One region of the Mesorhizobium sp. WSM4307 genome, then DNA from elsewhere that is predicted to be linked to it. Evidence: predicted binding sites of a transcription regulator. Region 1 holds the regulator's gene; each other region holds the start of a gene.
What was found. Region 1 encodes LexA, which represses DNA repair genes until DNA is damaged. Its sites were predicted from a motif close to TGTTCNNNNTGTGTTCNG; they were not measured.
Positions count from the first base shown of each region.

Region 2: a site for LexA is predicted at 2,563-2,580, ahead of FJV83_RS23715 (helicase-related protein). Genes of this name have one in related genera too.
Region 3: a site for LexA is predicted at 2,079-2,096, ahead of dinB (DNA polymerase IV). Genes of this name have one in related genera too.

Region 1 covers NZ_VFTB01000019.1:38,126-48,091, reverse strand. The annotation lists gene FJV83_RS33420 (LpxI family protein) at 1-229, shown strand, start outside; gene lpxB (lipid-A-disaccharide synthase) at 222-1,394, shown strand; gene gltA (citrate synthase) at 1,428-2,756, opposite strand; gene gltX (glutamate--tRNA ligase) at 2,940-4,364, opposite strand; gene FJV83_RS33400 (ComEC/Rec2 family competence protein) at 4,467-6,923, shown strand; gene lexA (transcriptional repressor LexA) at 6,917-7,654, opposite strand; gene FJV83_RS33390 (GntR family transcriptional regulator) at 8,029-8,802, opposite strand; gene FJV83_RS33385 (ABC transporter substrate-binding protein) at 8,956-9,942, shown strand.
Region 2 covers NZ_VFTB01000010.1:3,043-13,008, forward strand. The annotation lists gene FJV83_RS23715 (helicase-related protein) at 1-2,395, opposite strand, end outside; gene phbB (acetoacetyl-CoA reductase) at 3,105-3,830, opposite strand; gene FJV83_RS23725 (acetyl-CoA C-acetyltransferase) at 3,921-5,105, opposite strand; gene phaR (polyhydroxyalkanoate synthesis repressor PhaR) at 5,408-6,019, shown strand; gene FJV83_RS23735 (rhodanese-like domain-containing protein) at 6,167-6,586, opposite strand; gene ftrA (transcriptional regulator FtrA) at 6,721-7,698, shown strand; gene FJV83_RS23745 (citrate synthase) at 7,748-8,890, opposite strand; gene FJV83_RS23750 (citrate synthase/methylcitrate synthase) at 8,984-9,966, shown strand, end outside.
Region 3 covers NZ_VFTB01000021.1:16,514-26,479, forward strand. The annotation lists gene rsgA (ribosome small subunit-dependent GTPase A) at 1-283, opposite strand, end outside; gene FJV83_RS34240 (excalibur calcium-binding domain-containing protein) at 467-799, shown strand; gene dinB (DNA polymerase IV) at 801-2,048, opposite strand; gene FJV83_RS34250 (thioredoxin family protein) at 2,257-2,970, shown strand; gene FJV83_RS34255 (helix-turn-helix domain-containing protein) at 3,038-3,460, opposite strand; gene FJV83_RS34260 (dihydrofolate reductase family protein) at 3,568-4,155, shown strand; gene FJV83_RS34265 (SDR family oxidoreductase) at 4,278-5,159, shown strand; gene FJV83_RS34270 (alpha/beta hydrolase) at 5,264-6,196, shown strand; gene FJV83_RS34275 (dihydrofolate reductase family protein) at 6,199-6,729, shown strand; gene FJV83_RS34280 (sigma-70 family RNA polymerase sigma factor) at 6,726-7,655, shown strand; gene FJV83_RS34285 (alpha/beta hydrolase) at 7,701-8,462, opposite strand; gene FJV83_RS34290 (alpha/beta hydrolase) at 8,570-9,484, opposite strand; gene FJV83_RS34295 (LysR family transcriptional regulator) at 9,605-9,966, shown strand, end outside.

The DNA.
Region 1 (9,966 bases):
GACCCGCGGCGTCCTGGTCAAATGCGCCAAGCCTGGCCAGGAACTGCGCGCGGACCTTCCGTCCATCGGGCCGCAGACGGTCGAAGCCGCCCATGCGGCGGGGCTTGCCGGCATTGCCGTCGAAGCGGGGCGCTCGCTGATCCTCGAAGGCCCCGCGACTCTGTCGTGCGCCAATGAACTTGGCCTGTTCATCGTCGGCCTGGCCGCAGCGGAGCCCACGCATGGCTGACAAGGGGCTGAAGATCGCGATCGTCGCCGGCGAGGAATCGGGTGACCTGCTTGGCGCCGACATCGTGCGCTCGCTCCGCCAGATAACAGGTCGCGAGGTGCAGCTTGTTGGCCTCGGCGGCCGGCATCTCGGCGAATTGGGCCTGGTGTCCCCCTTTGATGCCGGTGAGATCGCGCTGATGGGTTTCAGTGCCGTCCTGCGCGATCTGCCGCGTCTCATCAGGCGGATCGGTCAACTGGCCAAAACCATCGCCGAGGAAAAGCCGGACTGCCTGGTCACCATCGACAGTCCGGACTTTTCCTTGCGCGTCGCCAGGAAGGTGCGGGCGGCCAATCCGTCGATACCGATCATCCACTATGTCTGCCCGAGCGTCTGGGCGTGGCGGCCGGGCAGGGCGGTGGCGATGAAGCCCTATGTCGACCACATCCTCTGCATCCTGCCTTTCGAGGTGAAGGAACTCGACCGGCTGGGCGGCCCGCCGGGCACCTATGTCGGGCATCGCCTGACGCATGATGCGGGCGTTCTTGCCGCCCAGAAGGCGCAGGCCTTGCCGCGCGATCTTGCCCAGGACCGAATCAAGACATTGCTCGTCCTGCCGGGCTCGCGGCGCGGCGAGGTACTGCGGCTGATCGAACCATTCGGCGAGACCGTGTCGATGCTGCGCGCGCGCGGGCATCGGCTGCGACTGCTGCTACCGACGGTTCCGCATGTCGCCGATCTCGTCAAATCCTCGGTCAACCGTTGGGACGAAAAACCCGAAATCATCGTTGATCCGCAACGCAAATGGCAGGCTTTCGGCAAGGCCGACGCCGCGCTGATCGCATCGGGAACCGTATCGCTGGAATTGGCTTTGGCTGGTGTGCCGATGGTGTCGTCCTACAGGCTCGATCCGGTCGCCCGTGCCGTTGCGCCGTATCTTGTTTCGGTCTGGTCGGCGCTGCTGCCCAATCTCATCTCGGATCGCGCCCTTATCCCGGAGTTCTACAACGAGTACGTCAAGCCGAACAATCTGGCTCGCCAACTGGAAGCGTTGTTCGCCGACAGCGGCATGCGCGCCTGGCAGAAGGACGGCTTTGCCGAGATCGCGCGGCGCATGGCGACGGACAAGCCATCGGGTGAGATCGCGGCGGGCGTGGTGCTGCGCCATCTAAAAAAGGCGCCCTGAGAGGCGCCTTTTTTATGATCTAGACAGATTCGGTCAGCGCTTGGCGATCGGCACGTAGTCGCGCTCCGGCGCACCGGTGTAGAGCTGGCGCGGGCGGCCGATCTTCTGGCGCGGATCCTCGATCATCTCCTTCCACTGCGCGATCCAGCCGACGGTGCGGGCGACCGCGAACAGCACGGTGAACATCGTGGTGGGGAAGCCCAGGGCCTTCAGCGTGATGCCGGAATAGAAGTCGACATTCGGATAGAGCTTCTTCTCGATGAAATAGGGATCGGTCAGCGCGATCTTTTCCAGTTCCATGGCGATGTCGAGCAGCGGATCGTCCTTGATGCCGAGTTCGCCCAGCACCTCGTGCGCCGTCTTCTGCATGATTTTCGCTCGAGGATCGTAGTTCTTGTAGACGCGGTGGCCAAAGCCCATCAGCCGGAACGGGTCGTCCTTGTCCTTGGCGCGGGCGATGAACTCCGGGATGTGATCAACATGGCCGATCTCGCCCAGCATGTTCAGCGCCGCTTCATTGGCGCCACCATGGGCCGGGCCCCACAGGCATGCAATGCCGGCGGCGATGCAGGCGAACGGGTTGGCGCCCGAAGAGCCGGCGAGGCGAACCGTCGAGGTCGAGGCATTCTGCTCGTGATCGGCGTGCAGGATGAATATGCGCTCCATGGCGCGCGCCAGCACCGGGTTGATCTTGTACTCCTCGCACGGCACGGCAAAGCACATATGCAGGAAGTTTGCCGCGAAACCGAGATCGTTCTTCGGGTAAATGAAGGGCTGGCCGATGTGATACTTGTAGGCCATGGCCGCGATCGTCGGCATCTTGGCGATCAGACGCATCGACGCCACCATGCGCTGGTATGGGTCCGAGATGTCGGTGGAGTCGTGATAGAAGGCCGACAGCGCGCCGACCACGCCGCACATGACGGCCATCGGGTGAGCGTCGCGGCGGAAGCCGGTGAAGAAGCGCGACATCTGCTCGTGCACCATGGTGTGGCGCGTCACGCGGTAGTCGAAATCGTCCTTCTGCGCCTTTGTCGGCAGTTCACCGTAGAGCAGGAGGTAGCAGACTTCGAGGAAGTCACCGTGTTCGGCCAGCTGGTCGATCGGATAGCCGCGGTGCAGGAGAATACCGGCATCGCCGTCGATGAAGGTGATCTCGGACTCACAACTTGCCGTCGAAGTGAAGCCGGGGTCGTAGGTGAAGGCGCCGGTCGTGCTGTAGAGCGAGGCGATGTCGATGACGTCGGGTCCGACGGAGCCGCTTCGCACCTTGAATTCATGGGTCTTGCCGGCGAATTGAAGCGTTGCGATAGCCTCTTGGTTCGCGCCGCCCACATCCAGTTTTTTCGCAGCTTCGGTCATTGCAAACTCCTTGTTGTTTCCTCATGCCGGCAAAGGCAAATTCTGCAGAGCGACACGTCGAAATCACCGCAATGCGCGTATTCGCCACCGCATTTTAGGAGGTGCGTGCCAGATTGGGCCAAGGCCTAATGTTGCACTGCGAAACGCCCCTTTCAATGCCAATCTTCTTGGGCCAGTTCGCTCCTAATCGATTTGATCCGCTATGCGCGCCAGGCTTTCCTCGCGCCCAAGCACGGCAAGCACGTCGAACACGCCGGGCGAGGTGCTTTTGCCGGTCAGCGCGGCCCGCAACGGTTGGGCCACGGCGCCAAGCTTGTGGCCACCGGCCAGCGCATAGTCGCGGATCGCGGCTTCCGCCGCGGCCGCCGTCCAGTCGCTCGACAGCCCATTCAAAGCTTCGTGAGCGCCGCGCAGGATTTTGCGGGCACCGTCATTGAGCAGGAGGGCCGCCTTCTCGTCGACCGGCAGCGGGCGCGTAGCGAACAGATAGGCCGCGCCATCGACGAGTTCGACCAGCGTCTTGGCGCGCTCCTTCAGGCCCGGAAGCGCCGCCAGCAACTGCGCCTTGTTGTGTTCGTTGAGGCGCGCGGCCATCGCCGGGCCGCCCTCGAGATAGGGCAGGGTGGCGATGAAGATGTCCAACAGCTCCGCGTCGGCCATGCGCCGCATATGCGCGCCGTTGATGGCTTCCAGCTTGGCGAAATCGAAGCGGGCAGCGCCCTTGTTGACGTCGCCGATATCGAACCAGGAGATCATGTCCTTGATCGACATGATCTCGTCATCGCCATGACTCCAGCCCAGTCGCGCCAGATAGTTGAGCAGTGCCTCCGGCAGGTAGCCCATGGCCCGATAGGCTTCGACGCCGAGCGCGCCATGGCGCTTCGACAGCTTGGCGCCATCGGCGCCATGGATCAGCGGGATGTGCGACATAGACGGCACGTCCCAGCCCATGGCGTTGTAGATCACGGTCTGGCGGGCGGCATTGGTCAGGTGGTCGTCGCCGCGGATGATGTGCGTGACACCCATGTCATGATCGTCGACGACGACGGCATGCATATAGGTCGGGTTGCCGTCCGAACGCAGGATGATGAAGTCGTCGAGATCCTTGTTGGGGAAGCGCACCTCGCCCTGGACGCGGTCATGGACGATCGTCTCGCCTTCGGTCGGCGCCTTGATGCGGATGGCGCCCTTGACGCCCGCAGGCGCCTCCGAGGGGCTGCGGTCGCGCCACTGGCCGTTGTAGCGCGGCGGCAGGCCCTTGGCCCGTGCTGCCTCGCGCATGGCTTCGAGCTCGGCCGGCGTTTCGTAGCTGTAATAGGCCTTGCCCATGCGAACGAGTTCTTCGGCGACCTCGCGGTGGCGCGGCGCGCGCTCGAATTGCGAGACCGCGTCGCCGTCCCAGGTCAAGCCGAGCCAGGTGAGGCCGTCGAGGATGGCGGCCGTCGCGGCGGCGGTCGAACGCTCGCGATCGGTGTCCTCGATGCGCAGCAGCATCGTGCCGCCGGTGTGTTTGGCATAGAGCCAGTTGAACAGCGCCGTGCGCGCGCCGCCGATGTGCAGATAGCCGGTGGGCGAGGGGGCAAAACGGGTGACGACCTTGTCGGACATGAAACTCTCGGAAACCATCTGAAGCGGGGTGCGGCTGCGCGGACTTTCGCGCGTCGCGCGTTCATGTAGCATAGGGCGTCAGCGGTGCAAGGGGCAGACCCGATGGCTGGACGAGGCCGGGGCTCGGAACAGGGCGAGGACGCTGGTGTTGGCGTCAGCGAACGGTCCCTGTTTGCGATTCCGCCGCCAGTCTCGCAGCCGCTATCGCCTCTGGTGCCGGGCTCCGATCGTCAACCGCCGCAGGCGGATATGCCGGCGACACTTCCGCCGCCTGCTTCAGGCCGGATTGTGCGTGTCCGGCGGCGACTCGCCCGGGTTTCCTGGCCTCGCCTGCGCCATGGTGCGGCGACGGCAGCGGAGCTCGAGCTTGACCGGGGCATCGCCTTCCTGCTGGTGCCGGTTTGTCTGGCCGCTGGAGCGATCGGCTATTATTCGCTCGCGGCGGAGCCTGATTTTGCAAAGCCTGTCGCGGTCGTCGTGCTGATGGCGGTCTGTGCGCTTGTTTCGCGCTCCTGGCCGAAAACCCATCTGGGCTTCATGGCGGCATTGTTGTGCGCGCTTGGCCTGCTTGTCGCCAAGGTCGAGACATGGCGGGCGGGCACCCAGATGCTGGGTTCGGAAATCTCGACGCAAGTGACCGGCCGCGTCGTTTCGCTCGACCGGATGGAGACCGGCCGCATCCGGCTGACCATCGACGTGACGTCGACCGCACGGCCGAAACTGCGTTATGCGCCGGAAAGGGTCAGGCTTTCGGCGCGAGATATCCCGGCGGAAATGACCGCCGGCTCCATGGTCACCGGCTACGCTAAACTGTTGCCGCCGACCGGCCCGGTGCGGCCGGACAGCTACGATTTCTCCTTCGACAGCTATTTCGCCGGTATTGGCGGCAGCGGCTTCTTTCTCGGCAATCCAAAGCTTGTCTCAGCCACGGACGACGAGGTGCCGCTCACGGCCCGCCTTTTCTCCGGGATAGAAAATGCTCGTGAAGCCATTGCCGACCACATCAGGGCCAGGGTTGGCGGTGCCGAGGGTGAGATCGCGGCGGCGCTGATCGTCGGTGTGCGGGCCGGCATTCCCGATGAAATCAACGAGGCGATGCGGCGCACCGGCATCTATCACATCATCTCCATTTCCGGGCTGCATATGGCGCTGGTCGCCGGCACCATTATGGGGCTGCTGCGCGGTGCCTTTGCGCTGTTTCCGGACTTTTCCGCGCGTCGGCCGGTGAAGAAATATGCGGCCGCCGCCGCACTGTTCTCGATCGCCGCCTATCTCGTCATTTCCGGTGTCGTCGTTGCCGCCGAACGCAGCTTCATCATGCTGGCGGTGATGCTTGTTGCCGTCCTGTTCGATCGCGCGGCACTGACCATGCGCAACCTCGCCATCTCGGCGATCGCCGTCATTGTGGTGTCGCCGCATGAGGTCGTCGGCCCAAGCTTCCAGATGTCGTTCGCTGCGACCGCCGCGCTGGTCGGCGCCTATGCCGGCTGGGCGGATCACCATGCGGGAAAAGCAAGACCGCCACCGCCAAAGCGAACTCTGCCGGGTTTTCTCACGCGAAAATTCCTGCTGGCGACGGGCGGGCTGGCGATGACCTCCATCATCGCCGGCTGCGCCACGGCGCTGTTTGCCATCTGGCATTTCCAGCGTGTGTCGCCGCTCAGCCTGTTCGCCAATCTGGCCGTCATGCCGATCGTGTCACTGATAGTCATGCCTTTCGCTGTTCTCAGTTCTCTTGCGATGCCCTTTGGTGCCGACGGCCCCTTCCTTTACGTGATGGGCAAGGGCCTGACCGCAATGATCGCCATATCGGCGTGGATATCGGAACGCTCCCCGGTCGATGCGGTCGGGCTGATTTCGCAGCGATCCGTGCTGCTGGTGACCATCGCCCTGGTCATCGCGACGATGGCGACGACCTGGCTGCGGCTCGCGGCAGTGCCATTCGCGCTTGCCGGCCTGCTGACAGTATCGGATACGCGCACCCCGGATGTGCTGATTTCCGAAGATGCGCGGTTGGTGGCGCTGCCGATCGGCGGTGGAGAACTCGCGGTCAGCCGGGCTCGCCCGAACGAGTTCACCGTCGACAATTGGAAACGCGCGCTGGTGTCCGAAACCATCGTCGTGCCGGAGATGTTCGACAGGGCGGACGGGCAATTCGACATTGCCGATGCCGTCAATCTGCCGCCGGGAGCACCGTTCTACTGCACGGATGGCGTCTGTCTTGCACGGCACCCGTCGGGTGCGATCATCGCGCATGTCGAAGACCGCAAGGATACCTGGAAAGCCTGCGGTTTCGCCGACCTGATCGTCGTCAATGACGCGACGGGCTATGATGCCTGCCACAATCCGCTGGTTCTTGTCGTCACCAAACGGCAACTTGCCCGCAAAGGCAGTGCCGCCGTGTTCTTCGACCGCCAATCGGCAACTGGCCCGCCAACCGTCAGCTTCGCGGTGGACGGGCCGTATCGGCCTTGGCACGAGCAGCGAAAATTTTCGCGTGAGGCGAGGGGGCTGGCGCCCTATCAAAAACCCGAAAAGACGGCCGCTCCTGCTCAGTAACGCCGGATCAGCCCGACAAGCTTGCCCTGCACCTTGACCCTGTCTGGCCCGAAAATGCGCGTCTCGTAGGCCGGGTTGGCGGCTTCAAGGGCGATCGAGGCGCCCTTGCGGCGGAACCGTTTCAGGGTTGCTTCCTCCTCGTCGACCAGCGCCACGACGATCTCGCCCGGGCTCGCCGTGTCGGCGTTGCGGATGATGACCGTGTCGCCGTCGAAGATGCCGGCGTCGATCATCGAGTCGCCCTTGACCTCCAGCGCATAGTGCTCGCCACCCATGATCATGTCCGGCGGCACCGAGATCGAATGCGTCTGGTGCTGGATGGCATCGATCGGCACACCGGCGGCGATGCGGCCCATCACTGGGATCGACACGGCGGAAACCGCATCGTCATCATTGCCGGCCGCAGGCAAACGCGACTGCGCCGGTTTGATCTGGCGGCCAAGACCGCCCTGGCCGAGGCTGCCCTGGATGACGCTTGGCGAGAATTTCTTTGCCGCGTTAAGGCCGGGCGCGATCGAATCCGGCAGCCGCAGCACTTCCAGTGCCCGCGCCCGGTTGGGCAGCCGGCGGATGAAGCCGCGTTCCTCCAGTGCCGTGATCAGGCGATGGATGCCCGACTTGGAGGCGAGATCGAGCGCTTCCTTCATTTCGTCGAAGGACGGCGGAATGCCGCTTTCCTTGAGCCGTTCATGAATGAACATCAGCAGTTCATGTTGCTTGCGTGTCAGCATGGCGGCCCCCGAGGCGTTGAACGACGGATTTGAATCAGAATCGAAAAACAAACCCAGAACAAACACTATCTGTTCCAGTTGTGTTCCGCAACTGTTTAAAGTTTAATGAATTTGTTAACGCGTCTGAAATTTTTTGACCGGGGCAGAGGGTCGCGATCAATGATTTCCCTGCCGGTACGCGCATTGAAATCGTTTCGGTTAATGGTCTGTGGCCTAGCCCTGAACGCGGTTTGGCATCAGGTGTTTGGGAGGCGTCTGCGGGGCGGATTTGAGCGGCGTATCGATCCATTCCGGCAGAACGAAACGAAACCAAAACGCCAACGATCGTGAGTTCAGGCCGGCACGGCCACGTGGATCCGGACGCCGCGGAAGCATCATCCGGAAACCGCTTTCAGGCTGCCGGCGCGCGCGGTGTAAGTGTTGGCGCCGTTGTCTTCGCTGTGGACATAGACATGCAGCGTGTAGCCGATATGCGCCGTCATCAGCGCCTTTGCCCGCTCTACATCCCGATCGAGCGCCGCTTCCATGATCGCGGTGTGATGCTCGATGGCGATCGCCTCGCGCAGCGCGTCCATTGCCTCGCCATAGCCGTCCTTCAGGCCGGCCGCCGCTCGCAAAGTCGGCGCCAGGCCGAGAAACCGATGATGCCGGCGCAGCTGATCGGCGATCGTCGAGCGGAAGCGCAACAGCCAGTTTGACGTCGCCGCGCTCAGCAGCGCCGCATGGAAGGCCTCGTGGCTCTCGTCCCATTTGTCGACGGCGGCATCGGAAGGGTCATCGACCGCGGTCTTGCAGCGGGAGAGCCGGTAATGAGCGGTAACGACCGCGTCCTCCCATTCCCTGCCGCCGTTCGCGATCGATTCCAGGAACAGCGGCATTTCGACAACCATCCTGGCGCGCGCCAGGTCCTCGAGCTCGGCGCGTGACACGGGAGCGACGGCAAAGCCGCGATTGCTGATGGCGGTGACCAGGCGTTCGGCTTCAAGTCGAGACAAGGCTTCACGCAGCGGCGTCCAGCCGACGCCGTATGTGCCGCGCAGCGCGCTCAGCTTGAGCGGCGCCCCCGGCATGAGGCGAGTGGTCAGGATATCGCGCCGCAGCAGCTGATAGGCCGCCTCGGTCTTCGTGGAATTGTTCTGATCCTGCATCGCGATCCGTCCATCATCGGCTTATGAAAATTATATATGAAGGGGGAGTATGGCAAGAATTATATATAATGTTTGACACGCGGCGAGGGACTGACCATGATCGCCGCAGTTGCCGTCCTTGAGAGCGGCGCTGATCAAATCTGGGAGGAAATGATGTTGAAGTCGAAATCCGCTTGGCTGTCGGGATTGGCCCTGGCAGCCGCATTGATGGTCAGCGCCGGCAGCGCCGCGGCCGATCAGATACGCATCGGCATCGCCAATTTCGGTGAGCATCCGCAGCTCAATGCCGCCATAGCGGGCTTCAAGAAGGCACTGACGGACAAAGGCTTTGTCGAGGGCAAGGACGTCGTCTACACCGAAAGCCACACCAATTTCGATGCATCTCTGGTGCCGCAGATGATCGCCAAGCTGCAGGCGGAGCAGCCCAAGCTGATCTATACCATCACCACGCCGGTCTCGCAGATCGCCAAGAAGGCGCTCGCCGGTTCCGGGATTCCGATCGTCTTTGCCGCGGTCACCGATCCGGTGGCGGCCAAGCTGGTGCCGTCGTGGGACGCCGGAGACGAAGGCATGACCGGCGCCAGCGATCTGCAGGATGTCGCCGCGGTAATGGCCTTCACCAAGAAGCTGCTGCCGAACGCCAAGCGCTTCGGCGTGCCCTACAATCCGGGCGAGGCCAATGACGTTGCCCTGATCGAAAAGATCAAGGCGGCGGCACCCGCCGCCGGCTTTGAAGTCGTCGAAGTCGGCATCGACAACGTCAATGACATCCAGCAACGCATCGCTTCGCTCGCAGGCAAGGCCGACGTGATCTACGGTCCGGCCTCGAACCTGATCCAGCCGGCGATCGCCGCCGTCTCTGCAGCCGCGCGCCAGGCGGGAATCCCGGTCGTCAACTCCGATGACAGCGCGGTCCGCAACGGTACCGTGCCGGCAAGCTTCGCGGTCAATTACACGCAGGTCGGCATGAACGCCGGCAACATCGCGGCCGAGATCCTCAAGGGCAAGGATCCCAAGACGATCGCGCCGTCGCGCCCGGCCTATAAGGACCATATGGCAACGATTTCCCGCAAGGCGATGGCCGCGTTCGGCATCGAGATACCGGCTTCGATGGCCGATTGCGGCTGCATCGTCGACTGATATCGGGCTGGACGGGCGACGGCG
Region 2 (9,966 bases), on a different contig from region 1:
CACCGAGGATCGACATCATCGGCGGCGTCACCATGAAGGAATGGCCGTCATAGGCGCCGTCCGGGCGCTGGCCGAGGCCGGGCTTCCAGTTGGTTGCCGGTCGGATGAGGTCCGCCAGCCGCTCCAATATGTCGACGCGCACGGCGCGGCGGCCGAGATTGCGATAGCCGGCCAGCTTGTAGAAAGCCTTGTCGAAGGCAGGATCGATGACCACGGAGGTGCGGCCGGACGCCAGCGCGTGGACGACGTCGCCGAAACCAGGCTTGTCCTTGCCGTCGTTCTTCAGCGCCCACAGCAAGGTCACCAGCCCGGCGGGGGCCGGCTTGATCAGTGCCGGCACGAAGACATGGTAGGCGCCGAAGCGCACACCGAGCCGGCGAAGGGCCGCGCGGCCCTCCTGGTCAAGCGACTTCATCTCCTCGGCGATATCGCGGCGGTTGATGAGGCCGAAATTCTCGACCAGCTGGAAAGCGATGCCTCGGCCGATGCCGGAAATCTGCTCGGCGTTCTTCAGGTCGACCAGTGGCTTCAGCAGCGTTTCGATCTGGAAGTTGACGAAGCGTTCGGCGCGCGCGGCGACCTTGTCGCGTGCCGGGCCGGTCAGCTGTTCGTCGGCCAGCAGCACGAGGCGCGGCTTCAGCGCGTCTTCGCCGGAAACCAGCGTGCCGATCGGCGCGCCGATCCAGCGCAGCGTGCCGTCCGAGCCAAGCGCCAGGTCGCCATTGGCGCAGGCGCCGAAGCGTTCGGCGCGCGCCTCGAACTCGGCGGCCAGCGCCTTTTGCGCGGCCGTGCGCACGGCCTTGGCGTCTTCGCCGCCGGCGGTCTGGTCGGCGGTGAAGCGGAACCCTTGCAACTCGCCGACATGGTGGCCTTCGACAAGGACGGTTCCGGTAGGACTGATTTCGGCTTCAGGCATGGTATTTTCTCTAAGGCGCCGCATGAGGACGGAAGTCCTGCGGTCTACGAAGCGTTTCGTCAACCGCTCATGCAGCGCATCCGACAATCTGTCTTCGATTTCGCGCGTCTTTTCCTGCCAGTGTGCCTGATCGGCCAGCCAGCCGGGCCGGTTCGACACGAATGTCCAGGTGCGGATCTGGGCAATACGGTGCGACAGCGTGTCGATGTCGCCCTCGGTGGTGTCGGCGCGGCGCACCTGCTCGGCCATGTAGTTCTCGTCGACATGGCCATGACGGGCAAGGTCCATGTAGATGGAGGCGATCAGGTCGGCGTGCTGGGCAGGCGCGATCTTCCTGTAGTCGGGCAGTGCGCAGGCTTCCCACAGCAGCGCGACGCGCTTTGCATCGGTGGCGAGCGCGCGGATGTCATCGTCGCGGGAGAGATATTCGAGCGCCTGTGCGTCGACCGCCGGCAGGGCGCGCGTCAAGCCCTCGACCGGGGCGTTGGTCTCGATCGAGCGCTTGAGCGTATCGAGGCTGCCGAAGTCGAAATGCGCGGTGCGCCACTGCAGCACCTTGACCGGATCGAAGTCGTGGCCCTCGATCTTCTTGACCAGTTCTTCGTCGAGCGGGTCGACCTGGCCAGTGACGCCGAACGTGCCGTCGCGCAGATGTCGGCCGGCGCGGCCGGCGATCTGGCCAAGCTCGGCCGCCGTCAAGTTGCGGTACTGGTAGCCGTCGAATTTACGGTTCTGGGCGAAGGCGACATGGTCGAGATCGAGATTGAGACCCATGCCGATGGCGTCGGTGGCGACGAGATAGTCGACATCGCCGGACTGGAACAGCGCCACCTGGGCGTTGCGAGTGCGCGGCGATAGCGCGCCGAGCACGACGGCGGCACCGCCCTGCTGGCGGCGGATCAGCTCGGCGATGGCGTAGACCTCGTCGGCGGAAAAGGCGACGATCGCGGTACGGCGCGGCAAGCGGGTCAGTTTCTTCGAACCGGCATAGGCCAGATGCGACAGCCGCGGCCGCGTCACCACCGAGACGCCCTTCAGCAGGCGCTGCAGGATGCCGTGCATGGTGGCGGCACCCAGCAGCAGCGTCTCCTGGCGGCCGCGCAAATGCAGGATGCGGTCGGTGAAGATGTGGCCGCGCTCGAGGTCGCCGGCGAGCTGCACCTCGTCGATGGCGACGAAGGCGGCATCCGTCTCGCGCGGCATCGCCTCGACGGTGCAGACCGAATATTTGGCGCCCGGCGGCTGGATCTTCTCCTCGCCGGTGATCAGCGCGACCTTGTGTGCGCCGACCTTTTCGCAGACGCGTGTGTAGACTTCGCGGGCCAGCAGCCTGAGCGGCAGGCCGATGACGCCGGTTTCGTGCGCCACCATGCGCTCGATGGCGAGATGGGTCTTGCCGGTGTTGGTCGGCCCAAGCACGGCGGTCACGTCGCGGCCCGACAGGATCAGCGGCTCAGTGTGTTTCGGCTGGATGTTCATCGACCTGGAAATAAGGCTTTCTGGCCTCTGGTTGTCGGGAGCGTGCCTCAACTGGCGCGTATGACAGGCGACACATAGGGATTTCGGGCGCGAAGCGAAAGCGGAATGTTCCACCGGCGGCTCGAATGCAACTCTGTCTGGCGCTAAATTGGCTGCAGCTTAACTGATGGAACGAGTCTGGAACGAATCGGCGACGAATCGGCGACTCGCTCAGATTCAGCTTTTGTTCACGGCTACATATGGATTTTGTGAGCCCGAGTCTCACCACATGCTGAATCATCGAACTGGCCCGTTTTATGCTGGCGGGCCTTGTCCTTAACTTTTGCCGGCAAATGAACGAAGCATCTCGATGGCTGTCGCTCAACATTATGAAATTGTTAATCTTTCTGAATTTGTCGTTAATGAAACACGGCTGAATCCCGGGCATTAACGTTAACTTCCGCCCAAAGCCGGAACGAATCGGCGACAAATCAGCGCCGGCGGCATTTTCCCGGTTTGTTCCGTCAATATCTTGTGTTGTGAACAGCTTATCCACCGAGGATTCACAGCTTGCCCACAGGGTTCGCACAGGCGGCGCTGCCGCCATTAACCTTTGCGTGCCGGATTGGGCATTGCGCCGCAGCGGGGCGTCCTGGGCTCCAGGCATCCATTGAAAACGGACCGGTTTCCCGGTCCGTTCGTCGCGGGATGTGAGCCGCCGTCAGACGTCTCAGGCGAAGTACTGGCCGCCATTGGCGGTGATGGTCGAGCCGGTGATGAAGCCGGCATCCTGCGAGGCGAGGAAGACGACGCAGCGCGCGATCTCTTCCGGCTCGCCGAGCCGGCCGACAGGGATCTGCGGCAGGATGCGCTCGTTGAGCACCTTCTCGTCGATGGCCTTGACCATTTCGGTGGCGATGTAGCCGGGGCAGATGACGTTGACGGTGATGCCCGCGCGAGCACCCTCTTGGGCGAGCGCCTTCGAGAAGCCGATGTCGCCGGCCTTGGCGGCGGAATAATTGACCTGGCCGGCCTGGCCCTTCTGGCCGTTGATCGAGGAGATGGTGATGACGCGGCCGAATTTGCGCTCGCGCATGCCGTTCCACAGCGGATGCGTCATGTTGAAAACACCCGACAGGTTGGTGTCGATGACTTCTTTCCACTGGTCGCGGGTGATCTTGTGGAACATGGCATCGCGGGTGATGCCGGCGTTGTTGACCAGCACCGAGACCGGGCCGAGGTCGGCCTCGACCTGTTTGATGCCGGCGGCGCAAGCGTCATACTCGGCGACCGACCATTTGTAGACCGGAATGCCGGTCTCGGCCTTGAATTTCGCCGCCGCTTCGTCGTTGCCGGCGTAGTTCGCGGCAACCGAATAGCCTGCGGTCTTCAAAGCGATCGAGATCGCCGCGCCGATGCCGCGCGATCCGCCCGTGACGATTGCAACCTTGGTCATGCATTTCCCCTTTTTGATATCGCCCTGTTTTCGGGCTTGGCAGGCACTCGATATTGAACGGGCGGCTCGCGCCGCCCGGTCATCGTTTTCTCAGAGCGCTTCAACGCACATGGCGACGCCCATGCCGCCGCCGATGCACAGCGTCGCGAGGCCCTTCCTGGCGCCGCGGCGGCGCATCTCGTGGACCAGCGTGTTGAAGACGCGGGCGCCCGAGGCGCCGATCGGATGGCCGATGGCGATGGCGCCGCCATTGACGTTGACGATCGAGGGATCCCAGCCCATGCCCTTGTTGACGGCGCAGGCCTGCGCGGCAAATGCCTCGTTGGCCTCAACAAGGTCGAGATCGCCGACCGACCAGCCGGCCTTCTCCAAAGCCTTGCGCGAGGCGGGGATCGGGCCGGTGCCCATGATCGCCGGATCGACGCCGGCGGTTGCCCAGGACGCGATGCGCGCCAGCGGGGTGATGCCGCGCCTTGCGGCCTCCGCTTCGCTCATCAGCAGCGCGCCGGCCGCTCCGTCATTGATGCCGGAGGCGTTGGCGGCGGTCACCGTGCCGTCCTTGTCGAAGGCCGGCTTCAGCTTGGTCATAGCGTCAAGCGTGGCGCCGTGGCGGATGTATTCGTCCTGGTCGACAATGGTGTCGCCCTTCTTGCCCTTGATGGTGAAGGCGACGATTTCGTCCTTGAATTTGCCGGCCTTCTGCGCGGCCTCGGCCTTGTTCTGCGAGGCCAGCGCGAACTGGTCCTGATCGTCCCGGGTGATCTGGAACTGGCGGGCGACGTTTTCGGCGGTGTTGCCCATGTGGTAGCCGTTGAAAGCGTCCCACAGGCCGTCCTTGATCATGGTGTCGATCATCTTGTAGTCGCCCATCTTGACGCCGGCGCGCAGGTGCTCGGCGTGCGGCGACAGCGACATCGATTCCTGTCCGCCGGCAACGATCACCTTGGCGTCGCCGGTGGCGATCTGCTGCATGCCGAGCGCGATGGCGCGCAGGCCCGAGCCGCAAACCTGGTTGAGGCCCCAGGCAGTGGTCTCCTTGGGCAGGCCGGCAATGATCGAGGCCTGGCGGGCCGGGTTCTGGCCCTGGGCCGCGGTCAGCACCTGGCCGAGGATGACCTCGTCGACCTCGGCTGCCTCGACACCCGCGCGCGACAAAAGCTCCTTGATGACGACAGCACCGAGTTCATGCGCCGGCGTGGCCGCGAAAGCACCGTTGAAGGAGCCGACGGCCGTGCGCGCGGCACTGGCGACAACGATGGAATTGGCAGAGGACATTTTCTTCTCCAGACTTCGAGCTGTCGTGTTTTCAGGCATTGTTGGCAACTTTTCTTGCCCTTTCCATGACCCAAGTCAAACCGGAAATCGGCATGGCGCCCATGCACGCCAAGCAGGTCGCGCGCCGCCGCGCCGGCGGACTGGCCGCTGCTGCGCAGCATATTTCGCCTGCTATGCAGCATTATATGATCCCGCACTGCACAAACTGCTTGGAATTATGAGGCTTTTGCGCATATCCTCAAAAAGGGCGCAATCGTTACCGGCTGCTTACTCAGGCGTGCCGGTGTCCGGGGAGGATGCAGATGGCCGCAAAAGACGACCCGATCATTATCAAGAAATACGCCAATCGCCGCCTCTATAATACGGGGACGAGCACCTATGTGACGCTCGAGGATCTGGCCGACATGGTCAAGAAGGGCGAGGAGTTCACCGTCCAGGACGCCAAGACCGGCGACGACATCACGCATCCGGTGCTGACCCAGATCATTTTCGAGCTGGAGAACAAGGATGGGCAGAACATGCTGCCGATCCCGTTCCTGCGCCAGCTGATCGCCTTCTACGGCGACCAGATGCAGATGATAGTGCCGAGCTTCCTTGAACAGTCGATGATCGCCTTCTCCAAGGAGCAGGAGCGCTTTCGCGAGCAGATGAAGGGCGCCATCGGCAAGTCGCCGCTCGATGTGATGAAGATGGCCACGCCGATCAAGGCGCTGGAAGAGCAGACCCGCCGCAATATGGAAATGTTCCAGAACGCGATGCGGCTATTCACGCCTTTCCCGCCCGCGGGCTCGGCCCCGGCCGCGGCCCCCGCCGAACCGGTCAGGAAGGACGCACCGCCGGAGAAATCAGACGATCTGCAGCAGCTGAAGGACCAGATCGCGGCCATGCAGCGCAAGCTCGACACGATGTCGTGAGCCGGCAAGCCGGCAAGGCTTAGGCCAGATCCGGCTGTGCGTTGCCCATCGATCGTCGGGGCGCCGCAATTCCCACGTTTCGCAGGCGCCGACATTCGCCGCTCGAATGGACGGACGATATCAGTCGCGCCAGGCTTCGAGTTAGGATCATGACCGCAGAACACCAGGTTCCCTGCCCGAGGCGAAAGGAAGCTCTTCGTCCTGCCAGCCTGAAATGCCGCCGATCATGATCTTGACCGGCAGGCCGAGGCTGGCCAGTTTGAAGGCCGCCCGGTCCGCGCCATTGCAATGCGGCCCGGCGCAATAGACCACGAACAGCGTGCCTGCCGGCCACTCTGCCATCCGCTCGGCCGATATTTCGCGGTGCGGCAGGTGCAGTGCGCCCGGCACATGGCGGCGCTCATAGGCATCAGGCGAACCGACCACGTGCAAAAGCACGAAGTCCGGCTCTCCGCCGCGCATTGCCGCGGCAACGTCCGAACAGTCGGTCTCGACCGAAAGCCGGCGCAGGAAATGGTCGCGCGCAATCTCCGGCGAGGCCGCTGGAACGTCTGTCACATAGCTCATCAAGGATCTCCATCGCCGATGGAGCTGGCCTCCATCGTTTTCGGATGGAGCTTGTCTCCATCGCTGATGGAGTTGAGGTAGCGCACCGGGCCTGGCGATTGCAGCTGGCAGCTTTGCCATATATCGTCAAGATCATGCCAAACATGCCTCCTGCCAACCCACTGGTCGTTGCCGTCGCCTATGACGGGCTGTGCACGTTCGAGTTTGGCGTGGCGGCCGAGATGTTCGCCTTGCCCAGACCCGAGATGGGCGCGGATTGGTACCGTTTTGCCGTCGCCGGCATCGATGCGGGCGAAATGCGTGCGATGGGCGGCGTGCGCATCGTCGCCGATGGCGGACCCGATCTGATCGGTGAGGCCGGCACGGTGATCGTGCCGGGATGGCGCGGTGTGGACTGTCCGGTGCCGCCATTGCTGATCGAGGCGCTTCGCAAGGCCAGCGAGCGGGGCGCACGCATCCTGTCCATCTGCTCGGGAGTCTTCGTGCTGGCCGCGGCCGGCCTGCTGTCAGGCAAGAAGGCAACCACGCATTGGCGCTACAGCGACAGGCTGAGGGAGATGTATCCCGACATCACCGTGGTCCCTGACGTTTTGTACATCGATGAGGGAAACGTGCTGACATCGGCCGGCAGTGCTGCGGGCATCGACCTTTGCCTGCATCTGGTGCGGCGCGACTTCGGCACCAAGGCGGCCAATATGGTGGCACGCCGCCTGGTCGTGCCGCCGCATCGCGACGGCGGCCAGGCGCAATATGTCGAAAGTTCGGTTCCCGAGCCGCACGAACGCGGCCGGCTTGGACCGTTGATTGACAGAATGCGCGCGGATATTTCCGCCGACTACCCCGTTGCCACCCTGGCCAGTCTTGCCGGGATGAGCGAGCGGACATTTTTGCGCCGGTTCGCGGCCGCGACCGGTGTCACACCGGCGCGCTGGCTGCTTTCGGAGCGGCTTTCGCGGGCGCGCACTTTGCTGGAAGACACGAGCATGCCGATCGAGCGGATTGCCGAGACCGCCGGCTTTGGCGCGGCGGCGACGCTGCGGCATCATTTCCGCCGGCAATTCGCCACGACGCCCGCTGCGTACCGGGCGCGGTTCGGGACCAACTCCGCTTGACGGCTGACAAAGTTGAGCCCGGGTCGAAACCGCATCAGGCAAAACGCTGTCAGGGCAACAGCCCTTCATAGCGGCCGCGTGGCCTGATGATGCTGCCGCCCATGATCTGTTCGACCATATGGGCTGCCCAGCCGACGCTGCGCCCGAGCGCGAACAGATGGAACGGCGCATCGGGCGGCAGCCCGAGGCCGCGCGTCAGCACGGCCAGGGCAAAATCGATATTCGGCTGGGCGCCGGTCGCTGCGATGGCGGCGATCTCCAGCAACCGCAAGGTCTCATCGGTGTTGCCGATGGCTGCCAGGAGCGCCGTGGCCCGCGGATCGCCCTCGGGATAGAGTTGGTGGCCGAAGCCAGGCAGCGGCCGGTCGTGGCCGAGCCAGCGCCGGACCGCGGCGTCGGCGCCGTGCCGCGCCGCATCTTCAGCAAGCTGCATCACCGCTTCGCCGGCACCGCCATGGCGCGGACCGGAGAGTGTTGCCAGGCCCGCCAGCAGGCAAGCGGCGGGCGAGGCGCCGGTGGAGGCCGCGACGCGGGCCGTGAAGGTCGATGCATTCAGCTCGTGATCGGCGAGCAGCACAAGGGCGCGCCGGATCGCATCGGCGCCACCCTCATCGACCGACCAGCCCCGTGCCAATCGCCGGTGCACCGGATCCGGCCCCGCTTCGGCACCGAGGGCGCCGGCCAGCACGCCGATTGCGCGCGCGGCGTCGGCACATAGCGAGGCGGCGCTGCGTCCAAGCGAAGGCCGAGCCTGGCCGGCCAGCAAGGCAAGTTGCGCGAAGGCCGGGGCGCGGCCGGAGTGGCGTGGCGCATCCGGCAGCGGCGCTTCGAAGCGGACCGGTTCAGGCAGAGCCCAAAGCACAGCGGCGGTTTCTTCCAGCGTGGCATGGTCGGACAGCAGGGCGGCGTCCTGGCCCCGATAGATGAGGCGACCGTGCCAGACGGTCGAAATCGCCGTTGCGATCGACGGCTCGCCCCAGGCAATCGCGCTTTCGGCGATGGCCGAGGGGCTGCGTCCGCGCGCCCGGCGTGTTGCCAGCGCCGCGATGTCGTCGGCGCGATACTGGCTGCGGCGTGGATCGGCGCGGTCGGGACGCATGCCGATGCGCCCGCGGCTGACATAGGCATAGAGCGTCTGCGGCCTTACCCGCAGCCTGTCCAACGCCTCTTCCCGCGATAACCATTCCGACATTTTCGGCTCTGGTATTGATTCTATTGATCAAGATTGATGCTTGGGTTGACCAGCCTTATCTGCGATCGGGAAAAGCTTCAAGGAGACAAGGTCATGGCGAATGGGCTCGATGATGTGGTGGCGGCCGAAACCGTGATGTCCGACGTGGATGGTCTGGGAGGCCGACTGACGATCCGTGGTCATTCGCTGGCGGAACTGGCCGGACGATGGAACTTTCCGCAGGTCGTCCGGCTGTTGCTCGACGACTTCTTCGAGGATCTGCCTGGCGATACCGAACTGGCGGCGCAACTGGGCGAGGCGCGTGTCGAGGTGTTCGAGCGGACCCTTCCTTCGCTGTCGCTGCTGGCACCACTCGAAATCTACAGCGCCATGCGCGCCGGCATGGCTCTGCTGCCAGACGGCGAAACATTGGCGGACGCGCTGCGGCTGATCGCGGCGCCCGCCGTGCTGACGCCTGCCTTGCTGCGCCTGCAGCGCGGCGAGCAGCCAGTCGCGCCGGATGGCAAGGCCGGCCATGCCGCCGACATGTTGCGCATGCTCCGGGGTTCCGCTCCGTCGCCGGCATTGGCAAAAGCGCTCGACACCTATCTGGTGACCGTCTGCGACCACGGCCTCAACGCCTCGACCTTCGCCACGCGCGTCGTTGCTTCGACATTGGCCGGCCTGACCTCGTCGGTGCTGGCCGGGCTCGGCGCGCTCAAGGGGCCGCTGCATGGCGGCGCGCCCGGCCCGGTGATCGAGATGCTCGATGCGATCGAGGCACATGGCGACGCGGCCGGCTGGCTGCGCAACGAGATCGCGCATGGCAGGCGGATCATGGGGTTCGGCCATCGCATCTACCGTGTGCGCGATCCGCGCGCCGATGTGCTGAAAGCGGTCGTGCGACAGCTTGGCGGCGAGGGCGAGACCGGCCGCCGGCTGGCTTTCGCCGAGGAGGTCGAAAAGACGGCGCTCGAGGTGTTGCGGATCGCCAAGCCGCAGCGCTCGCTGCAGACCAATGTCGAATTCTACACCGCGCTGGTGCTCGAAGCGGCGGGTTTCCCGCCACAGGCCTTCAGCAATGTCTTCGCCGCCGG
Region 3 (9,966 bases), on a different contig from region 1:
TGCGGGTCAGACGACGCCGCACGAGGTGGCTATGCGGCTCGACCAGCGCCCAGTCGCCGACGGCGTAGTCGCCGGTGGTGGCCTGCGGCGCCAGGGACAGATCGGTTTGTCCCGTCTGGGACAAGCCGCTCAGCCGGTCTCGATGCACCATGGCAATGCGGGTCGGGATGAGGTCTGCATCGCCCGGCTCGAGCTGGTCGCCGAAGAACTCCGACCATCCAAGGCCGGCAAGCGATAGGGATGGGGCGGAAGAGGAGGCCGTCACGGCTTCGACCGAGGGCATGGCGTCGCTGACATCGGACAGTATCCTCGGGAAAGATAGGAGAGGCGCCGACCCCTCGGAACGGGCGATCCGCCCACGCCGCTGTATGGGCGGCACGGCGAGGTTTGGCAAGCGTTGCCGGTTGTCGCGGCAGCCCGGTGAAGATAGATTTGTGTCGGGCCTGAAGCTGGGGGTGCGCCGGGAATGCTTCTGCCATTCTTGCATTGGCCTGCAACTCTTCGCCACGGCAGGCTGAAATACCTGGCTCTTTTCGCGCCATTCATCCTCTTGTCCGGCTACATCGCCTACGGCTTTGTCGGCATCCAGATTGACTCGCCGCTCGCCGCCTTAAGGCACTTTGCCGCGTTCCCCAACTGTGCTGCCGCCCGCGCCGTCGGGCTTGCCCCCGCGCGCAAGGGACAGCCGGGCTATTGGCCGACGCATGATGCCGACAGGGACGGTATCGCCTGTGAACCTTGGCATGGGGGAAGCGGTAGCGGCGTCAGAGTGCATCGCTATTCGCGGACAGGCAGATAGCTCACAATTCCTTTTCCGCCAGTTCCCTGAACTCGTCGGGCACGGAGCGTGCCGCTTCCAGCGCCACCGTGCCGTAGCCGACGGCCTGCTTGCCGAAGCGTTCGCGGATCTTGTCGATGGCGCGGTCGGCGCCGAAGCGGGCGAGGCCTTTTTTGCTGCCGGGGCGGCGCTTCTCGTCGGCCAGGCCAAGCGGCAGGTCGAGCTGCAGCTCCGCGCTCTCCTCCAGGTGCGAGACCGAGATCGCCAGCAGCGAGATGGTCTTTTCGCGTGGATGGTCGCCGAGCACGCCGCGCACCAGGTCGCCGGCAATCTCGGCCAGCATGGTGGTCGCCGAGATCGGCTGGTCGAGCGTGATCGAGCGCGTGACGGCGCTGAGATCGGCAAAGCGCACGCGCACCGTCACCGTGCGGCCCGGCCGCGCCTTGGCGCGCAGCCGGCTGGCGACGCGGTCGGCCAGATGCAGCAAGGTGGGCACGATCACCGGCGCCACGGCGGGTTTCTGGCCAAGGGCGGATTGCGCGCCGGCCGAATGCGCCCGGCGCCTGGTCTCCAGTTTCCTCGGGTCGCGGTTCCATGACAGAGCGGCGAGCTTTTCGCCGGCGGCGGGACCAAGCAGCCGCGTCAGCGCGCCGCTATGCGTTCTGGCCAGCTCGCCGATGGTCTCGACGCCGATTTCCGCCAGCCTTGCCTTGGTCGCCGGACCGACGCCCCACATCAGCGAGACCGGCAGGTCGTGCAGGAAGGCCAGCTCGGTGCCGGGATCGACGACCACCAGCCCGTCGGGCTTGGCGACCTGCGAGGCGATCTTGGCCAGATGCTTGGTGCGGGCGACGCCGATGGAAATCGGCAGGCCGAGTTCGGCCCGCACGCGGCGGCGGATCGCCGTGGCGATCTCCCGCGGTTGCCCGAACAGATGCGTGCAGCCTGCGACATCGGCGAAGGCCTCGTCGATGGAGATGCGCTCGACCACCGGCGTGAAATCGTCGAGCACCTTGATCGCCGCATCCCCCAGCCGCTGGTAGTGGCTGAAATTGCCGCCGACGAAGATCAGTTGCGGGCAAAGCTCGCGCGCCTTGCGCCCCGGCATGCCGCCGCGCACGCCGAAGGCGCGCGCTTCATAGGAGGCGGCGAGCACCACGCCGCCGCCGACCGCGATCGGCTTGCCGCGCAGCGACGGGTCGAGCAGCTGCTCGACCGAGGCATAGAAAGCATCGAGATCGGCATGCAGGATGGTGGCTGTCGTTTCCATCCGGCTGCATATCCACGTTTGCTGATGGACCGGAACAAATAGAGAACATAACATGTACATCTGTCAAGCGTCATGTCCGCGCCCGGCTGCATCGCCTGTGCTCTTCCCGCGAAAATGGCACAGCCAATGTCGGGTCGCGGTTTTCAACAACGTCCTAGAGACGGGCAAACGGGCCTGTCAGCATGGCTGAATGCGGAAGGAGCACGACATGACCGATCACATCATCGCGCCTTACTCGGACTGGTTTGAAGCGCACAAATCGCATCTCGCAAAAGAGAAGGCGCTGACGCGCCAGCGTCAACAACTCGCGGCGGAGCGGCGCGCACTGCCGTGGCTGCGCATCGACAAGCTCTACGAGTTCGACACGACCCAGGGGAGGAAATCGCTGGCCGATCTCTTCGAGGGTCGCAGCCAGTTGATCATTTATCACTTCATGTTTCCGCCCAATGCGGACTATCGCTGCACTGGCTGTTCATTCCTTTGCGACCATATCGACGCCGCCAACCAGCATCTCAGGCATCACGACGTCTCCCTGGTCGTCTGCGCGCGCGCTCCTCTGGCCGAGCTCATGGATTTCAAGGCGCGGATGAATTGGCAGTTCGATTGGGTTTCGTCATTCGGCAGCGATTTCAATTTCGACTTCCAGGTGTCGTTCACCGAGGACCAGATCAAAGCGGGCAAGGTGCTGTTCAATTTCGAAGAGGTCGCGATGAAAGGCAGGGATCGCGGTGGCGCGACCGTTTTCTACAGGGATGACGATGGCACGATCTACTGCACTTTCCAGGTGCGGAGCCGGGGCGGCGAGAACCTGATCGGGACTTATAGCTATCTCGACCTCACACCCATCGGCCGCAATGAAAACGGGCCATCGCATACGCTGGGCGATTGGGTCCGCCTTCACGACGAGTATGATGGTCGATGATGAACCGATATCGCCGCGCCGTTAAGCCCCGCCTCGGCCTTGCGGCGTCCATCAAGAGCTTCGGCGATCATGTGTTGGCCAGATGCTCGGCCCGCAACGTCGCCTTCATCCGTTCCAGCGCCGGTTCGCCGCCGGCCGCCAGTTCGTCGGCGATGCGGGCGAGCTGATCGTCGGCCTTGCGGTGCTTGCTGCCCCAGGCGCCGAGCGCGGCCAGCACCGGCAACAGGTCGATGCCGGCTTCCGTCAGCCGGTAGATCGCCTTCAGCCCGTGGCTCGGATCGTCGCTGCGGGTGAGGATGCCTTCGTCCTGGAGCGTCTGCAGCCGCTCGGCCAGCGTGCGCGAGGAGATGCCTTCATCCGATTGCAGGAATTCGCGAAAATGCCTTTTCCCGGCGAAGACCAGGTCGCGGATGATGAGCAGCGTCCAGCGATCGCCAAGCAGTTCCAGCGACAGGCTGATCGGGCAGCCGGACCTTTCGCGCGTCGACATGCCTATGGTTCCATTTTTAAATCACTTTACTCTTGACATCGTTTTTGCCTCGCGTCAATGGTTCCAAAAGTAAAGCAATTCCTTTGAGCGGAACAAATGAGGAGACGATGAAGAAGCTCATCTTGCAGATGCAGATGTCGGTCGACGGTTTTGTCGGGGCGAACGAGGACCATCGCTGGCAGCTCTGGGAATGGGGCGACGACATCGGCTGGGACGAAGAGCTGAAGCGCGATTTCAACACCGTCTTCGCCGGCATCGACACCATCCTGCTCAGCCGCAAGATGGCCGAGGAGGGCTATCTCAGCCATTGGGGCAATGCGGCGAAGAGGTTTCCGCGCGATCCCTTCTACGCCTTCGCCCAGCGCATCGTGGAGGCCCTGAAGGTGGTGCCGAGCGACAGGCTGAAAACCTCGCGATGGGAGCGCACGACGGTGGTGAGCGGCGACCTGCCGCGGGAGGTCAACGCGCTGAAGGCGGGCGAGGGGGCTGATATCGCCGTCTTCGGCGGCGCCGGCTTCGCCTCGTCGCTGATCGCCGCCGGGCTGGTCGACGAGTTCCAGCTGTTCATCAATCCGGCCGTGCTGGGCGCCGGCCGCCGCATCTTCGACCAGGGCGGTTTTCGTAACCTCCGGCTGCTCGGCTCGAAAGCCTATGCCTGCGGCATGGTGGTCAACCGCTACGCCCCGGCGCAGTGAGTGGAGCACGGCGAAGGTTCCTGTCAAAAAACCGTTTGGGCAGAATCCTTTGCCCTCGTCTCTTCGTCTTCAAGGTGCGGTCGCCGGCGTGGCGGCCGCCTCAATCCCAGACGGAGATGACGATGATCCTGGTGACAGGCGCCACGGGGCTGAACGGCAAGGCGATCATGCGCGAGTTCGCGCGGCAAGGGCATGAGGTGAGGGCGCTGGTGCGCGATCCCGACCGGGCGTCGGCGGCAGGGCTCGGCGGACTTGCCGGCGTCGAACTGGTCGCGGGCGACATGCGCCGGGCGGAAACGCTGGGCGCGGCACTTGATGACATCGACCGCGTGCTGATGATTTCGACCGCGGCCGACGACATGACGGAAACGCAGTGCCGCTTCATCGATTCCTGCAGGCAGGCCGGTGTCGCGCATGTGGTGAAGTTCTCGGGCGCCGAATCCAACATCGGCTACGACGCGACGAAGTTCCGCTTCACCCGCATGCATGAGGAGGTCGAGCGCTATCTGGAAGGGGCCGGCATGGCATGGACGCATCTGCGCCCCAGCCAGTTCATGCAGGTGTACCTGCGCGACGCGCCGACCATTGCCGCCGAGGGCGCATTCCATCTCGCGCTCGGCGAGACCGAACTGTCGCCGGTCGATGTCGAGGATATCGCCAAGGTGGCCTTCCGGCTGCTGCGCGATGGTGGCCATGAAGGCGAGAGCCTCGATATGACCGGGCCGCAGGCGCTGACGATGAGCGATATCGCCGTGCTCATATCGCAGGCGATCGGCAAGCCGGTTCGCTATGTCGACGTCAGCCCCGCAGAGCGGCGGCGCAACCTGCTGGCCAGCGGCGTTCCGGCCGGCTTCGCCGATGCGCTGGACGAACAACTGGCCGAGCGGTTGCGACGGCCGAAATCGCGGGTGCACCTGGCGACGCACGACATGTTCGGCGTGCGGCCGACGCCATTCCTTGAATTTGCCCAACGCCACGCCGCGATGTTTCGGGGTGAGGGCTAGCCGGGGCGGAAAATCGTCCGCGGCGACGTATCCTTTTTGTCGGCCCATTCGTCTTTGCTTCTCGAAAGGTCGCGCGGTCCGCGATCCGTAACCAGGAGACCATCATGGCGAGCATCGAGAGCGAGGCAAACAGGAACCACTACGCGGCGATCGCCGCCAATGCCGGCAAAATGGGTCCGCAGGCGTTCGTCGAGTTCAACGATGCCAGTTGGACGGCGCTGACCGGAGAACCCGGCGGCGTCGACTATATCGAGGTGGATGCCGGCGGCGTGCCTGCGTTGTGGGCTGTGCCGAAGGGCGCCGACGAGCGGCGCGTGCTGTTTTATGCGCATGGCGGCGGCTTCGTCGGCGGCTCGATCTACACCCATCGCAAGCTGGTCGGCCATCTGGCCAAGGCCGTCGGCTGCCGGGCCTTGCTCTATGGCTATCCGCTGGCCAGCCAGGCCAAGTATCCGGCCCAGCTCGATGCGGCGATGGCCGCCTGGAACTGGCTCATCGACCAGGGCTTCGACACCAGGCGGATCGTGCTTGCCGCGGATTCCTGCGGCGCGGTGCTGACCTATGGCGTCCTGCAGCGGTTGCGCGCGCAAGGGCGGCCGCTGCCGGCCGCCACGCTGATCATCTCCGGCTGGTTCGACATGGCGCTGACCGCTGCCAGCTATGAAACCAACCGCGAAAAGGATCCTTTCTTCGCCAAGGGCGGCGTCGACTGGCTGGTGACCAACTTCATCGGCGACCGCGACCGGCTGGATCCGGAGGTCAGCCCGCTCTATGCCGATTTGAGCGGCTTTCCGCCCGTCTTCCTGCAGGCCGGCGCCGATGAGACGCTGGTCGACGAAAGCCGCATGTTCGCCGAGCGCGCGCGGCAGGCTGGCGTCGAGACGCGGCTCGACGTCTTCGACGACATGCTGCATTCCTTCCAGATGATGGCCGGCCGGGCGCCGGAAGCCGACGACGCGATCGGCCGCCTCGCCGCCTGGGTGCGGCCGAGGTTGGGGTTGCCGGCTGCCGGGAAGACCGGCGAAAAGGCGGCGTGAGCATGCGGCGGCTGGTCGTATCGAGTTTTGTCTCGCTGGACGGTGTCGTTGAAGGACCGATGGTGTGGGCGTCGCCCTTCTTCGACGGGCAGAACCAGGCGCACGCCTTGCAGGCGTTGTCCTGCGTCGACTTCTTCCTGCTCGGCCGCGTCACCTACGAGATGTTCTCGGCGCGCTGGCCTGACCTCAAGGGGCCCTACATGGACCGCATCAACGGCATGAAGAAGCTGGTCGCCTCGACGACGCTGAAATCGGTAGGCTGGAATGCCACGCTGCTTGACGGCGACGTCGCCGAATCACTCGCCGCGCTGAAGCGGCAGCCGGGCGGCGACATCTTGAAATACGGAGTGTCGCAACTTGACCGCACGCTGCTTTGCGCCGGGCTGGTCGACGAGTATCATCTGTCGATCGTGCCGACCCGCGTCGGGCACGGCAAGCGTGCCTTCGAGGATGTCGGCTCGATCAGCCTCGATCTGGCCGGCACGCATCGCTTCGACAATGGCGTGGTGACCCTGACCTATGTGCCGCGATGAACCAGCAGATCCGCAATCCCCCTGAGACGAGGCAAGGCATCGAGCTGCGGCTTGACCCCGAAGGCCTGTTCGACCTTCGCTATCGGGCGTTCCTGGAGACGGTCTCGCATCTGCGCGTCCGTCTCCACCGCTATTGCGCTCGCATGACCGGCTCGGCTCTCGACGGCGAGGACATCATGCAGGAGGCGCTGTTCGAGGCCTATCGCAAGATCGGGCTGCTCGACGATGCGCAGGCGCTGCGGCCGTGGCTGTTCCGCATCGCGCACAACAGGTGCATCGACTTTATCCGCACCCGCCGCACGCGGCTCAAGGCCGAAGCAGGCTATGCCAGCGATGAGATCGTGCTGCCCGTCGAACCCGCCGGTGCGGGCGCCGGCCGCGCCGTCGAACGGCTGGTGGTGCACCTGCCGCCGAAGGAGCGCGCCTGCGTGCTGCTCAAGGATGTCTTCGACCATTCGCTGGAGGAGATTGCCGGCCTGGTCGGCTCGACATCGGGTGGCGTCAAGTCGGCGCTCAATCGCGGCCGGGCCAAGCTCGCCGCCTTGCCGGCGCAACCGGTCGCGGCACCCAGGCACGACCCCGAACTGGAGCGGCTGCTGAGCCGCTATGTCGAGCTCTTCAATGCAAGGGACTGGGACGGGGTGCGAGCGCTGACCAGCGCCGACGCCCGGCTGCGGGTTTCGGACTGCTACGATGGCCTGCTCTCCGACTCGCCCTATTTCGTCGAGTATGAGCGTGGCGAGCCCTGGCGCATGCGGCCGGCTGTGGTCCAGGAGGAGGCAGTGCTGGTCGTCGACAGGCTCCATGGCGAGCTCTGGCGGCCAGCCTATTTCGTGCGCATCCATGCCGACGGCGGTGTCATTGACCGCATCGCCGACTATTATGCCTGCCCGTGGATCCTGGAGATGGTGGCTGCCGAAGGATGATGGATTTGTGGGGCAGCGTCTTCTCGCTGGGATCGGCTTTCCCGTTTATTTCACCGAGTCCGCGGCCGCCAGAATGACATCGGCCACTTCGCGCGGTTTGGAGAGCATGGGGACATGGCTGGTCGCAAGCTCGGTCACCTTGGCGCCGATCGCCTTGGCCATCGCTGCTTCAGCAGCCGGCGGTATCATCCCGTCATGCTTGGCGACGATGTAAAAGCTCGGCTTGGTCTCGTAGGCCGCCACGGCGAGCTTCTCATCGAAAATACCGGCAAAGGGCGGACCTTGCGTGGCTGCGATCACGCTGATCTCCTGCGGCGGCAGGTCCTGCGCGAAATATTTGGCGACGCCTTCGGCGCTTAGCCTGACATAGCCGCCGCTGTCGGGTTGCAGGGCGCTTGCCCAGGGCAGCGCCGGTTGCCCCTTGCCAAGATCGTTCACCGACAGGCCCTTCGGCAGCGCGAAGGCGGCGACGTAGACCAGCGCCTTGACCTTGTCGTCCACGCCCGCCTGGCTGATGACGACACCGCCCCAGGAATGGCCGACCAGGATGACCGGTCCCGGCTGGGCCTCGATGACGCGCCTGGTTGCATCAACATCGGCGGCAAGCGAGCTCAGCGGATTTTGCACCGCCACCACATTGAGCCCTTTGGCCTCCAGCAAGGGAATGACCTTGTTCCAGCTCGAACCGTCGGCAAAGGCGCCATGCACCAGCACGACCGTTTTCTTCGGCACGCCGGCGGCCGAAGCCGGTGCAGCCATCGCCATGAGGACGGCGGTTCCCGACAAGAGAAGATGCGACAGCGACATAGAATGGCTCCATTTTGTCGTGACGGGCGGTCTGGGAGGGACAACCCATCGGCTTCGTTTCACGAGATCGGTTTCAGCAGGCCCGAAATGGTGGCGCCGGGCGGTTGTTACCTGGAGAGGAAATCGGTGATGAGCTTGACCGTGGCATCCGGGTTTTCTTCCATGATCCAATGGCCGGATGCCGGCACGATGGCTCCCGTCACGTCCGACGCGACGAAACGCAGTGTATCGGCCTGTGTCGTGCCCGCCGATTTCTCCGCGCCGGCTGCCAGCACCGGCATGGGCAATTTGCCGCCGGTGGAAAGCATCGCCTGGTTGTCGATGGCGTCCTGGTCGAATGCCTTGAACTGTTCGAAGGCGTCATGCATGGCATGCGGCCGCGCGTAGAGTTTTGCATAGTGGACGCGCGTGGCCTCGTCGATCTTCTTCGGGTCGGCCGACAGTTCGTTGTAGAAGCGGTCGAGGTAGATGCGCTCGCGCCCCGCGACCAGGCGCTCCATGTCGGGGCCGCGGAAGTTGAAGTGCCAGAGCAGCGGGCTTTGCTTGATCTTGTCCCAGTCACCTATGCCCGGCAGCGGTGCGTCGATGACGACCCATTTGGTGATGCGCTTGGGATATTGCGCGGCCAGCGCATAGCCGACCATGTTGCCGATATCGTGCGTCACCAGCTCGGCCTTGTCGATCTTCAGCGCATCCATCACGCCGGCGATGTCGAGCGCCTGGTTCTTCTTGGTGTAGCCGCTGTCCGGATGCGCCGAAAGGCCCATGCCGCGCAGGTCCGGCACAACCACCGTGTGATCCTTCATCAGCTTTATCGCGACCGGCGCCCACATGTCGCCGGTGTCGCCGAAGCCGTGCAGCAGCACCACCGCGGGCCCTTGTCCGCCGACGCGTACATGCAGGCTGGTGCCGTTGGTCTGGATCGTCTGCGTCTTGAAGACGGTCGGAAACGGGATCACGCGCGCCGAGGCCGGAGCGGCGAGTGACAGCAGACCAACCACGATAACCAAAGGACGAAACATGATGCATTACCCCGAGCTTTTGCCGCCGCCACATGTTTCGCGGTCTTTCCGACTATGGCACCATGCCCTTGGTTTCGTTAGGCGTCGGTCGCCTGATTGTGAATTCGGGAAAGCCGAACAATGCTAAAGCTTGAAGCCGCCGCCGCATTTGTCGCCGTCACGGAATCCGGCTCGATCAGCGAGGCGGCCAGGCGCGTGGGCCTGTCCAAGTCCGTCGTCAGCGAGCGGCTGTCGGAACTCGAGCGCAGCCTCGGCACAAGGCTGCTGGACCGCACCACCCGCAAGCTCTTCATCACCGAAGCGGGGCGCGGTTTTTACGAGCGCGCCAGGCGCATCATGCAGGAGGTGGCCGATGCGAGAGCCGAGATCGCCGAAGATCGCGGCGAACTCGCCGGACCGTTCAGGATATCGGCGCCGACCAGTTTCGGCATCCTCCATCTCGGCCCGGCGCTGTATGGCTTCCTGGCCAGGCACCCGGGGAT